3 regions of the Ruegeria sp. ABV3_008 genome follow, and region 3 is predicted to be linked to each of the others. Evidence: riboswitches for the same ligand, from Rfam matches in the RefSeq annotation. Region 3 holds a riboswitch; each other region holds the start of a gene.
What was found. A riboswitch is a leader RNA that binds a small molecule or an ion and turns the genes downstream of it on or off. The one in region 3 is predicted to bind cobalamin.
Positions count from the first base shown of each region.

Region 1: it holds a riboswitch for cobalamin, as region 3 does, so the genes downstream of both, ACXAH8_RS00320 (DUF1636 family protein) here and ACXAH8_RS20360 (hypothetical protein) in region 3, are expected to answer to the same signal.
Region 2: it holds a riboswitch for cobalamin, as region 3 does, so the genes downstream of both, ACXAH8_RS18595 (CbtB domain-containing protein) here and ACXAH8_RS20360 (hypothetical protein) in region 3, are expected to answer to the same signal.

Region 1 covers NZ_JBSWYP010000001.1:63,958-68,423, forward strand. The annotation lists gene cobN (cobaltochelatase subunit CobN) at 1-968, opposite strand, end outside; gene cobW (cobalamin biosynthesis protein CobW) at 974-2,029, opposite strand; gene ACXAH8_RS00320 (DUF1636 family protein) at 2,026-2,406, opposite strand; cobalamin riboswitch at 2,490-2,693, opposite strand; gene ACXAH8_RS00325 (NAD(P)-dependent oxidoreductase) at 2,720-3,790, shown strand; tRNA gene ACXAH8_RS00330 (tRNA-Cys) at 3,830-3,903, opposite strand; gene ACXAH8_RS00335 (protein-L-isoaspartate O-methyltransferase family protein) at 4,124-4,466, shown strand, end outside.
Region 2 covers NZ_JBSWYP010000012.1:54,460-58,925, reverse strand. The annotation lists gene ACXAH8_RS18615 (hypothetical protein) at 12-284, shown strand; gene ACXAH8_RS18610 (L,D-transpeptidase) at 326-988, opposite strand; gene ACXAH8_RS18605 (hypothetical protein) at 1,386-1,889, opposite strand; gene ACXAH8_RS18600 (CbtA family protein) at 1,954-2,652, opposite strand; gene ACXAH8_RS18595 (CbtB domain-containing protein) at 2,657-2,827, opposite strand; cobalamin riboswitch at 2,862-3,077, opposite strand; gene ACXAH8_RS18590 (DUF1636 family protein) at 3,259-3,594, opposite strand.
Region 3 covers NZ_JBSWYP010000014.1:122,321-126,786, forward strand. The annotation lists gene rsgA (ribosome small subunit-dependent GTPase A) at 129-1,157, shown strand; gene ACXAH8_RS20355 (alpha/beta hydrolase family protein) at 1,189-2,046, opposite strand; cobalamin riboswitch at 2,207-2,426, shown strand; gene ACXAH8_RS20360 (hypothetical protein) at 2,515-2,922, shown strand; gene ACXAH8_RS20365 (protein-tyrosine phosphatase family protein) at 2,919-3,422, opposite strand; gene ACXAH8_RS20370 (DNA polymerase III subunit gamma/tau) at 3,592-4,466, shown strand, end outside.

The DNA of each region.
Region 1 (4,466 bases), on a different contig from region 3:
CCGTCCACTTCGGGCAGCACCACATGCATGGCGAGATCAGCGGGGGAAAGGCCCCGTTCGGCCTCGGCCCAAGCCTTGCGGCGGGACGTGGCGAGGGCCATCTGAAACACGGGCACGCCCGCCGCGTCCAAAGGGGATGTACCCGACGCGCCTTTGCCCGAGAAGGAGGTGGCATTGATGATCGCCGAAGGTTTCAGCGTGACGATGTTGTCACGCAGCCATTCAGCGGCAGCAGGAGCTTTGAGGGAGGGGGCGAAGAGGCCCACCGCCTCGAACCCGCGACCCCGCAAGCTGCGGATCACGGTGGCGACAGGGGCCGTGTCCACCGAGGTCAAATAGGCGCGATAGAAGGTGACGACGATACGTTTTGCGTCGCCCGCAAAGGCAGTCTCAACCGGGATCACGCCGCGATCAGGACACCACGCGCCGGATTCGGGCAGAGTTTTGGCCCCCATAACCGGGCCGGCATAAAGCCCCGCCGCCAATGCCATCTGCGCCAAGGCGGCCTGTGCCGCGACTTCGCCGCCTGTGTCGCAGAGATGTGCCAGACGGCGCAGGGTCGAGACGGGCAGGGTGGAATAGTCATCCAGCCGCGGGTCCTCACGCCCGTCGGCGGGTAGGACGGCCAACGCGATGCCCTTGGCCTTCGCCAGCGACAGCACTTGCTGCAGCCCGTAAGCCCAGTAAGGCACGCCGCCAATCAGGCGGATCAGAATGCCCTTGGCGCCCTCCAGCGTCTGCTCCACGTAGGTGTCGACGGACAGAGGATGTTTCAACGCCGTCAGGTTCGCCAACCGCATCGTGGGCATACGCCCATCCGGCCCGCCACCGCGATGCCAGCCCGCCGCGAAAGCGCCAAGGTCGCTGTCCGAGAAGGACAGCACCACCAAATCCGCCGGGCTCTGGCCCAGATCGGTTGGGGTTTCCGTTTCTTCTAACCCGTGGCTTTCGCGGAAGACGACGTGCATAGGTCTTACTCGGCGGCCTCGGTTACACCCGCGAGGATATCGCGGATTTCTCCTTCTTTGATGTCGTCATGCTCGGCGATCACCACCATGCGCGAGCGGCGGTCTTCACCGGGCTCCCACGGACGGTCATACTGGTGACGCACACGAGCACCCACGGCCTGCACCAGCAGGCGCATCGGTTTGCCTTGAACGGCGGCATAGCCTTTGACGCGCAGGATGTTCAGCTCATTGGCCAGACGCTCGATCTTGGCGACCAGATCGGCAGGATCGGATTGTTCCGGCAGATCAACGATGATGCTTTCGAAATCGTCATGTTCGTGATCGTGGTGACCATCGTGATGGCTGGGCCGCGCGTCCATGTCGTCTTCTGCAGCCGCTTCCAGCCCCAGAACGACACGTACATCCACGGCGCCTTCGGCCACTTCGACAACGGGCAGCGGGCGAGGGGCCTCGGCGGCGATGATCTCTTTGGCTTTTGCAACGCCTTCGGGACCGGCCAGATCGGGCTTGGTCAGCAGGATGATGTCGGCGCAGGAAATCTGATCCTCAAACACCTCGGAAAGGGGCGTTTCATGGTCGATCGAATCGTCGGCCAGGCGCTGAGCGTCCACGGCTTCGACATTCGGCGCAAAGCGACCGGCGGCGACGGCCTCGGCATCGGCCAGCGCGATCACGCCATCAACGGTGATTTTGGAACGGATATCGGGCCAGTCGAACGCCTTCAGCAACGGCTTGGGCAGGGCGAGGCCAGAAGTTTCGATCAGGATGTGATCGGGGCGCGGCTCCAGCGCCATCAGGGCTTCGATAGTCGGGATGAAATCATCGGCCACGGTGCAGCAGATGCAACCGTTCGCCAGTTCCATGATGTTTTCCGCCGGACAATCCGGGATCGCGCAGGATTTCAGGATATCGCCGTCGACGCCAACATCGCCGAACTCATTGACCACAACGGCCAGACGCTTGCCCTGCGGGTTCTGCATAAGGTGCTTGACGAGAGTTGTTTTGCCCGAGCCCAAAAAGCCAGTGATCACAGTGACGGGGAGTTTCTCAAGATTGCTCATTTCAGGGCTCCAATCGGGGGAATGCGGGCTGCGCAGTTTTTGCGGAAATGTTCGGGGCGTTCGCGCCATTTGACCAAGCCGTCTTCGGTCGCGAGGTACTTGGTGGCACCGTCAACGATCACGTCGACATGGTCTGTTTCGTTCAGGTGCTCATAGACGAAGGTCCAGCGATCCGGGCCGCCGCGCAGCACGATGGAACAGCCCTCGTTGCAGTTCGACAAGCATTCCACGGCTTTAAGGGTAATCCCTTCCGGCAGCTCCGCCTGTTCAAGCGCCTTGTGCAACAGGGTGCCGGGGCGTTTCTCATCGTCTTCAACGGGCAGCCCGCGACGACAGGTTGTGCAAACCAGCAATTCGACCGGAGCGGTCTCGGTCATGTCTCTCATCCCCCCAAATCCTCATCGTGGGGGACGGGGTTTCATGCGGGTCCCTTGACCCGACACCGGAACACCCCGTCCGGTTTCATCTTCGGGCGCTGGCAGGTCTCCCGGCTTGCGGATGTCAGAGTTGTCCTCTGTCGGATGTCCCGCCTTCCCGGCTTTGCGCCAGTGGCTTGGGCACCCTCTCCGGTCACGGTCGCGGGGGCGGCTGCGTTTGGCGGAAAACCCGTTGACGCATTCCCTTTTCATCTGTTCTCACAGACACCAACATGAGGCTCATGCGGCACGCACCCGCAGCTTGTCAAGCGCGATGCAGCTCAGACCGCTGCGGCACGTTGAAAAGCGACCTGCCAGCGTCGCTAGGCGGCATGAACAGGGCGCTGATGCATGGTCGCATGGCCTCAAATCGCAAACGGAGGCGAAATCCATGAAAGTAGGTTTTATCGGGCTTGGGAATGTGGGCGGCAAGCTGTCAGGGTCATTGCTGCGCAATGGAATCGACCTGACGGTTCATGACCTAAGTTCCGATTTGGTTGAGGCCTTTGTCGCGCAAGGGGCCAAAGCGGCTGAAAGCCCGGCACAGATGATGCGCGATTGCGATGCCGTGATCACCTGCCTGCCTTCGCCTGCGGCCTCGGACGCGGTGATGCAAGAGATGCTGCCTGAGGTCGGCCCCGGTAAAATCTGGATGGAGATGTCCACCACTGACGAGGCCGAGGTCAAGCGGTTGGGTGCATTGGTTCTGGAGCGCGGAGGGGCCGCCGTCGATTGCCCTGTTTCGGGTGGCTGTCACCGCGCAGCGACGGGCAATATCTCGATCTTCGCTGGCTGCGATCGCGACACCTTCGAACGCATTCTGCCCTTCCTTACGACCATGGGGCGGCGCGTTCTGCACACCGGAGAGCTCGGCTCGGCCTCGGTTCTGAAGGTGTTGACCAACTATCTGGCGACGGCCAATCTGATCACCTGTGCCGAAGCGCTGGTCACCGCCAAGGCCGCCGGGATGGATTTGAACACCACCTATGAGGCCATCAAAATCTCGTCGGGGACATCGTTCGTGCACGAAACCGAAAGCCAGGTGATCCTGAACGGTTCGCGCGATATTTCGTTTACGATGGATTTGGTGAAAAAGGATATCGGCCTCTTTCAGGACGTCGCCGACCGCGCCGGTGTTCCGCTGGAAATCAATCCGGTGATGATCAAGATCTTTGAGGATGGCATCGCCCGGTTTGGCGAGCGTGAGCTGTCGCCAAACATCATAAAACGTCTGGAAGAGGCCACAGGCCTGGACATCCGCGCACCGGGTTTTCCTACGGAAATGCAGGACGATGAGCCGGAAGAACCAGGTTACGAGGTTGTGCCTCAGGGGCGTTCCTCGTGAAAACTGAATTCCGGAGCCGGTATTTAGAGGAGGGGGATGTGGAGGCGAGTACCGGAATCGAACCGGTGTACACGGATTTGCAATCCGCTGCGTCACCACTCCGCCAACTCGCCTTTTCAAGTAAAATCAAATACTTGCCGTGGTGTGGTGGGCGTTTTAGCAGCTTTCATCGGGGGCGTCCAGAGGATTGCCGTCGATTTTGGGCCGCAAATCAATATTTGTAAGACCCGGTCTAAACGGATCGTGAACCAGGCTTGCGGCATCTGGGCCGTTGTCGAGTCAGGTCGAGTATGGCACAAGCCAATTACCCAAGGGATTGAAAAGAGAGATCAGATGTCAGATTTCGCAGCCCGGCGCCGCACCATGGTTGATACGCAGGTAAGACCCTCGGATGTGACCAAGTTTCCAATCATCGACGCGATGCTGTCCGTTCCGCGTGAAAGCTTTGTGCCAACGGCGCAGCGCGAAGCGGCCTATGTCGAAGGGTTGATCGATCTGGGCAACAACCGCTGCATTCTTGAGCCGCGCACTCTAGCCAAGATGTTGGATGCGCTGAATATCTCGAATGACGAAATGGTCCTCGATATCGCGTCGGCCTACGGTTATTCGACCGCAATCGCCGCGCGGATGGCGCAGTTGGTGGTGGGCGTCGAATCCGACGAACATCTTGCCTCTG
Region 2 (4,466 bases), on a different contig from region 3:
GGAACAGGTCAATGCAGAAACGGATCGCAATTACCATCACGTTAGTCTCGATTACTGCCGGTTGCTCAGCCCAGTTCACTGGGGCCAAAAGCAAAGCACTTGAACCAGGCAACGTGCCAGATTCAGTCGTTGCGCTGGCAGGGCCGGGGCAGGATCTGGCCACGGCACGCCTTTTGCCAGAAGACAATTGCTTCTGGTATGAGCACAGCGGACCTGTCGAGACGACATTGGTACCATTGCGCGCGACGAATGGCGCTCCGATCTGCGCCGCGCGAGACGCCTGATAAAAAAGAGGGCGACGACGTCCACCTACGCTGCCCAAAATTTATGAGCGGGCTGTGACGCTATCTTCGGCCGAGTATAAATATGCGGTCGAGCCGATTCTTACATGTGGGTAGAGATCATTGATATGGGCCATGATCATTCTAACACATCCAGAACTTGCGCGACCACCGATGCTTCTAGGCTGAGGCGTGCCGTGAATTCTGAGATATGTATCTCGATTTCCAACGTATAGATAAAGGGCTCGAGAGCCGAGAGCATTACTTGGCCCGGGTTCCATACCATCCCGAAATTCCGCGTATTCGGGGTTGCGCTCGATCATTGAAGCCGTTGGCGTCCAATGTGGCCACTCGACCTTGCGCCGGATAGCATAGGTTCCGGGCTCGTAAAGGTTCCCTCGCGCGATCGCAACGCCATAGCGCATTGCGGTCCCGCCTTCCTCGATATGGTAAAGATAGCGCGCGACCGCATCGACATGGATGTCACCAGGAACCAAACCATCATTTGCTACGACACGTCGTGGTAAAAAACGGTCATGAACGCCCCATGGATTTGAGGTCGCTGGATCGTAATCAAATGGCGTGACCTGGCTGTCCCAATAGGTCTTTTGCGACGAGGTTGGCCATGTTTTGGCGATCAATGGACTGGCCGCAGACGCGGAAAACAGCGCAGTGGTTGATTGAATGAAATAGCGCCTTGTCAGCATAGATCTCAGCCTGGTTCACAAGTTCAATGTATTTGCATCGCATTTTCACGATCAAATTCGAGTCTTAAAGCCTCTAGCAGCTAGAGCTTCAAGAGGTTTCAGGTAACGCTTAGTTTATCCAGTCGATCAGGTGCGCGGTGGCGTGAACTCTGATTTGATCGAGTTTGCTTTGGACTGGGTCAAAAAAGCAATGGAAAGAACCGAAATGCCCATTGTAGTTGCTTCATGTTTTCGGTTTCCGACGATGCAAGCCAAAGGAACAAGACGGGAATTCGGCGCGGCTTTGCAACAGCTTATCTGTCCTTGGATACAGAGCGGCAAAAACCCGCGCGCACGCTGTACTTGCCGCTTAGACCCGCTGAATCCGCGTAGTTGTCTTCTCAGCCAGGAATGTCAATCAGGAGTCATCGCCGTCAGGCTGCACGGTCACTTTGGCCTCCACGGGCACACCCTCAACCATCAGAGGGCTGTGGCTGTTGCCATTGAGAGAAACTTTTACTTCAACATCGCCATCGGGGAGCGACGGAAGGTGTAACCAATTGGCATAAAGGCGGCCCAGCTTTTCGCCGTTGATATAAACATGCGCGTGACCTTCGCCTGGAACGTCAGCCGTGGAGGCATTTTCCGGAGCAAAGCGAAAGTTCTGCGGTGTCACACGCAGATTCCAGCCCGCCATAGGATCCTTAATCATCTGGATCGCCACACTGGGGGCGTCGCTGTCGGCAGGCAGATTAGTGGCAGCGGAGTGGTCGTGCGCTGCCATCTCCATGTTGCCGCCGTGTTGGGCCGGGTCAGTATGGTCATGGCTCTCAAAGGTGCTACCGCTGCTGGCGGCAATCACAAAGCCAGCACCGCCGCCAAAGACAAGTCCGATGGCAAAGAGAGCAAGAGAACGGGACATCTTGTCATCCTCAATAAAAAAAACCCGCCGGTGTAACCAGCGGGGTAGCAATGGAGGAGCGCGATCAGACTGCAGCGCCTGCGCGCTTGCCTTCTGTCTGCCAGAAGTGGCCGGTGAAACTGCCTAAGAGTGCCCAGGCGGCCATGCCGATGCCGAAGGCCCGGGCAGCAAAAAGCGCCCCGATCTCGGTCGGAACCGGCCCAGAGAAACTCTCAGGCTCAGGGGCCCCGATAATATGCGGTACCATTAGCAGCACGGCCGCAATCAGGTAGCTTACCAGGTTACCTCCAAAGGCAATCAGCCACATGGCTACGCCGGCTGCGGCAACGGTGACCGTCCACCAGATCTGACGCACTCCCACATCTGCTGCCGCTACGCCGGGAACTTCTGGAGCCAGTGACAAGCCAGGAGCAAAGTGGAAGGCGACAAAGCCCGCAAGACCCCAAAGCAGGCCGGTGCGGCCGTTGATCTCATGCCCCTGACGTTCGGCTACTGACATCAGCGCCGCCAGGACTAGCGCATAGCCGGTGTAGGTAAGCATGGTGAAGATAATGCTGAGACCATCGCGCATCGGCTCGGCGAACATGCCGGGCAGGTCGGGATGCGCAGTTACGGGATCAGCGCCAAAATGCACCAGGTCGCCGCCCTCATAGAGCTCGGCGTGAAGTAGCACTGGCTGCACGAAATACAACTGCAGAAGGGCGGCAATCAGCCCCGCTGCTGCACCAGCGAACAAGCCGCTGGTCAGAATACGACTGAACATTGTTTTAGTGGCAGGGGAAGCCAGTTGCGTGGCGCACATCATGAGCCGCGTCATGCAGGCCAGAAGCCTGAACATGGCCAGTCACGGTAATGATCCCTAGACCCAGAACCACGGCGAATACTGCAGGCAGAAAGGATGCGCCAGCGGCGGATGCCTTGATCGTTTTTGTCGTCATTTTAATCCTCCTCGCCGTCACACCCGACGGCATATGTTGTGTCCATCCTACGGCCGGTCTCCTGACTCGCAGGTCACAGCAGACTTCCCCCTTCCCAGCGCCATTACGCCAGTGGTATTGGAAGGCCGCTCGCCGCTCACAGTCGCGGGGGCGGTCAAGGCTTCAGTGCGGTAGTTTGGTGCACCGTCCTCATTCCCGTTTCAGTCCCAGTGCGTAGGCACCTTTGGACACCGTAGAAGCCTTTATTGTTCCATAGTGCTTTGTTCCGTCAAGTACGAAAGCGACATCATAGTATTCTGCAGCGGTCAATCTTAGGTAATGGCAGGCTTGGTTTAGATTTTAGCCGTTCAGTGCAGAAGGCTAAGTCGAAAAACACAAACTGTAAGCTGAAAACTCGACACCGGAGCTTTGGTCGGCAAGTTGCATGTTGGCTATCTTTTTTGTGCCGGTATACGTGCAATCGCCTTGAAACGTAGCTTACCTAGCTTCCTGGCGTCAGCGAAGTCGCCGTCAGTACTGTCCTCATACATCCGCATGAAGATCATTATGTCCGGAAGATCGACAACCGTAACCTCACCGAAAAGATAGGCGGTCTTGCCGCTTTGTCGCACCGCCAACGTCTGTGGTCGGTGACAACCGGACATGCAATCCACTTGCTGCAACTCGGCTTGCACCCCCGATGCCTCCAGCGTTGCGGCTAATTGATCATAAAGGGTGGAATCCGCGTCGCGGCAGGTTCTGCAAAGCGTGAGGTTAGGTAGGCACATGCGTCAGGCTGATCCTTGATCGAGAACTTCCATCTGAGATTTCATATTTGCTGGTCGGTTGTTAGCTCAGTTTCAATACGTGTTTTGACTCTAAGTCTGGAAAAGAGTCCATACTCAGGCAGGAAGGACACATGAGCCCTAGCCCTCGAAAACTTTGCAAATACACCGAGTGCGAGACGGGGATTTGGCAGGGCGAAGAAGCAACCATCAGACGAAAAAATTTTTAAGTTTCTACGTGAGACTGAGCTGAAGCAGGTGGTAGGCGATGAAGTGGAAACAGCTCACGCGAAACATCTTTGTTCTTCAATAATCTGAAACAGCATTGCCTCCGGGATCGGCTCGCCATGACACGCCTATTTTCAGGTCCGCGCGCACCGCGCCTCCCAAGGCGAATTCCGAGACGCGACAGGTTCTTGTTGCGCGTAACTAGGTTCGTTCTATCGTCAATTACAGTCTAGATCCGGGACATATAGCGGGGTTCGTGCTTGATGGTTACCTTTCGGTTACCACGACCGATCATGGGACTGAATGCGTAGCGACAACCGACGACATTCAAAAGGAAGTACGCTGATGCGAAACGCCTCGGCATTAACAACTTTTCTGTCTGCGTCACTACAACCGAGGATCGCCCATGCCGCCATCGGTTCTCGCCGCAACCCGGTGTGATGGGTGTTGTGATAACGGCATATCTCCGGGTGCAGCCAGTCTTCGAACTCCTCCAATGTCATCGACGCAGTGCCGGAGCCGTCGCATTTCCCCTTATCCTTGGGGGATAATTGCGTTCTTCCCTAAAGTAGATGAACGGCCTCCATGGTCGTCCTAATCAGGCGTTCGATATCTTCGCCGTAACGCGCTCGACCCGGTGGCCTTTA
Region 3 (4,466 bases):
TATGATTGTAGCAAACACCCTTCGGGCAGATCGGTTCTAAACCCAACTCTCCGATTGCCTGAACACATCACCAACGGATGCGCGTCTGCCATCCGATGGGATTGCTATATCTGAACACAGGCAAACCAATGTCTTTTACTCTTTCAGACCTGGGATGGTCCTCTCACTTCGCCGCACAGCACGCGGCGCACGCACAATTCATGCCTTTTCGTATCACCGCCGTTCACCGGGACCGTCTGGTCGGGATGAACGAGACCGGTGAAATGCCTCTGTTGGCCCCTGGTCATTCCACTGGCGATTTTACGGTTGGCGATTGGGTGCTGGCCGATGACAAGAATCGCGTTCAGCATCTGCTTGACCGGCGCAGCCTGTTGCAACGCCGTGCTGCCGGAACCGGAGCCGAGGCGCAGTTGATCGCAGCCAATGTTGACGTGCTGTTCATCGTCAGCTCGTGCAATGCGGATTTCAATGTGCCCCGGCTCGAACGGTATCTGGCACTGGCGCATCAGGCGGGCTGCTATCCTGTCGTGGTCCTGACCAAAGCAGATAGCTGCTCGGACCCCGCAGCCTACGCCAAGCAGGCCGAAGCGCTGGCACCGTTTTTGACAGTCCTGACGGTCAACGCGCATGAAGCGTTAGACCTGCAGCAGGTTCTGGCATGGTGTCCGGCGAGTCAGACAGCGGCTTTGGTCGGGTCATCCGGGGTTGGCAAAACAACGCTCGCCAACGGAATGACCGGGCAGGATCAGGCAACAGCCACAATCCGCGAGGATGACGCCCGAGGCCGCCACACCACGACGTCTCGCGCCTTACATCCGATGCAAAATGGCGGTTGGCTGGTCGACACCCCCGGCATGCGCGCCCTGCGCCTGCTCGACGCGCAGGACGGGGTGGACGAAGTGTTCTCGGACATTCTGGAGCTGGCCCAAACCTGCCGGTTTTCGGATTGCCAGCATGAGGCCGAGCCCGGTTGCGCTGTGCAGGCGGCGATTGAAGCAGGCACACTGGATGCAGATCGGTTGGAACGCTGGCGCAAGCTGAGGCGCGAGGATCAGCGCAACTCTGAGACCGTGGCCGAGGCGCGGGCACGCGACAAGGCTTTCGGCAAGATGGTCCGATCTGCGATGCACGGAAAATCCGCGCGGCGCGGCGATTGAAACAAGGGCGCCGGTCCGCCGGCGCCCCCCATCAAGCGATCAATCGTGGCCAGAGCACCGCATTTCGGCGGGCAAACACACCGATATGGCCGATCTCCCGAACACCAAACTCTTCCGGTGACAACAGGTGACGGCGTGCTTTTGGACCATAAAGCTCGGCCAACCGCCAAACGGCAGCTTCTGGGACCATCTCATCATCTGTGAAGGCAAAAAGGTCGACGGGAACGTCAGCATCCTGCCACGTAGCTTGCGGCAGTGTGTCTCCGATCTCGGGCAGATAGCTTTGCGGCGCGGTGCACCATTTGCGCCATTGCCAATAGACCTTAGGCGGTAGGTCTGTTCCAAACCCAAGTGCCTTGCCCGGCAAATACCCCAGGCCGCTCACGACCAGAGGCACATGCCCATACCAGAACAACCCGGCCAGAGCGCAGTACGGCCAAGGATGATCGCCCAACTTCACAAGGCCAGAACAGACGCAGATCATGCGATCAATCTTGTCGATATCCGGCTGCACTGGCCCCAGCATCCCTCCAAGCGAATGACCAACTGACCATTGCTGCGACAGCGGGAACCGTCGGCGCATCTCGGCCCGCGCGGCGGGCATGTCCTGCAACGCCCAATCCGCCATCGAGATCTTCGACCGACGCTGTGGCCCCGATTTCGAATGACCGAATTCCCGGTAGTCATAGATCAGACAGGCGATATCCCGATCCGACGCCAACCACTGTGCGAAATGCTTGTAGTAGTCACGCGGAACTCCCGTCGCGCTGTTGACCACCACTACGGTTTCGGGCTGCGCCACGGGCCGGTAGATCCGCCCGGACAGGGTGCCATCCCCCACCGGGATCTGAACATCTTCGATCAGCACTGTATGGTTTGAATCCAACATGGGTATCCTCGGCGGAAAACTGAACTGATGAGTTCATATTGCAACTTGACCCCAGACAGCCCATGCAAGTCAACTGCGATCCCGCTTGACCACGCGTCCACTTCGCGGATCGGCTTTCCGCAGCGCAGAAAGTTCAACTTGACTCAGAATGGTTATGAACGCTAGCGATGGTTCGATGGTTCCCGGCTTTCACAAGAGGTCGGGATGAAAAGGGAACACGGTGCGGTTTTCCCCGGCTTGCTCGGGAAGAACCAAATCCGCGACTGCCCCCGCAACTGTAAGCGGCGAGCGATGTCGAAGAGCCACTGGCCGAAAGGCCGGGAAGGTCGGCAAAGCGATGACCCGCAAGTCAGGAGACCTGCCATCGTCAACATAACCCAAACTCGGGCGGGGTGTCCGGGCAGGCCGTGACAGACCCTATCTGCCCCACCTGATCCCAGCCCCTGTCCACCGCGCGGAGGGCGCAGGATGATCTGGAAGACGAAGACACATAGGTTCTCAGCAACCATCTGCCAACATACGGGCAAAACGTGCCCGGCACTGGCACGGCTGGCGCGTTCGATGGTTGACGCGCTGGACCAAGCTGGTCCGGCGACCACATCGGACTTTGAAATCGAAGGCAGCAGTGACCTGACCCATTGCTCGGACGGATGCCACGCGCGGTTTCGGGCCAGCCAGTCGCGGGTGAGGGTCTATTGCGGAGCGGATCCTAATGCCGACAGCGAGACCCTCGATCGCTACGCCGACCTTATGTTCGGTACCGAAACGAGCAGCCTGCCTAGCGCAGCGATGACATCCCTGCCCTGCGCCATGCTCGAGGCATCAGTGATTGCGCCGCACAAACAGGCACCGGCGGAAGTACAACTGTCGGCCTAGGTGTCCACCAAAGCTCGGGCGGGTAAGGTGGCCCAGTGCTTCTGCGCATCGGTTTCGACCGCGCAGGGGCGCAACTTGCGCAACCGCTCCAGCGCTTGAGTTGGAAGCTCGCCACACTCGATCATCAACCGCAGCACAACCATGCCAGAGCGACCGCATCCGCCCTTGCAATGGACAAGCACGCGCCCTCCGCCCGACAAAGCCTGACGCGCCGCGGCACTAACATCAGGCCATTGCGCATCAACCTCTGACGGTGGCACGCCGAAATCCTGAATCGGCAGATGCACCCAGCGGCTGGCGCGACCCTGAACGTCGCGGCCAAAATCGCGGGCTCCGAACTGGACCAGCTCGGCCTCGGTTGTCATCGACAGCACGAGACCCGGCCTCCAATCTCCGATCGTTTCAAGGTCGCCAGCATAGTCGCCGCCCTTTCCCGGCATCGACGTTAGGGCAAGTGTGCCCCCGCCCACTTGCAAAGCATGAATGACCAAATTCGTCATGACAGCATCCCCCCGGAAGCGTTGATCCTGACTTTAGGCTTGATTCACAATCCGCAGAGTGTACCCCTGACGCGCCGGTTTCCAAAACAAAATCGTTCTTCAACTCATGTGGACGCGGGCGGCGCGGGCCTCTACGCTGCGGTGACGTTCCGAATCCGCCAGAGCAGACATGACCGACTCAGACAGCCCCGCCTATCAGGTTCTCGCCCGCAAATATCGCCCGGAAACCTTTGCCGATCTGGTGGGTCAGGATGCGATGGTCCGCACGCTGAAAAACGCGTTTGAGGCGGATCGCATCGCGCAAGCCTTTGTCATGACGGGCATTCGCGGAACCGGTAAAACCACGACCGCACGGATCATTGCGAAAGGCATGAACTGCATCGGACCGGATGGAAATGGCGGACCCACGACCGAGCCTTGCGGCCAATGTGAACACTGCGTCGCCATCATGGAGGGTCGTCATGTCGACGTGATGGAGATGGACGCCGCCAGCCGCACCGGCGTAAATGATATTCGCGAGATTATCGACAGCGTCCGCTACCGCGCTGCCTCGGCCCGCTACAAGATCTACATCATCGATGAGGTCCACATGCTGTCGACCAGCGCCTTCAACGCGCTGCTCAAGACGCTTGAGGAACCGCCGGCGCATGTGAAGTTCATCTTCGCCACAACCGAGATTCGCAAGGTCCCCGTCACCGTTCTGTCGCGCTGCCAACGCTTCGACCTGCGCCGGATCGAACCCGAGGATATGATCGGCCTGCTACGCAAGATCGCCTCTGCTGAAAGCGCTGAGATTGCCGAGGATGCGTTGGCGCTTATCACCCGTGCTGCCGAGGGATCTGCTCGCGACGCGACCTCATTACTGGATCAGGCGATCTCACACGGGGCCGGAGAGACGACGGCAGATCAAGTGCGCGCGATGCTGGGTCTCGCGGATCGTGGCCGGGTTCTGGACCTCATGGACATGATCCTGCGGGGCGACGCAGCTGGGGCGCTGACCGAGCTTGGAGGCCAATACGCCGAAGGGGCTGATCCACTGGCCGT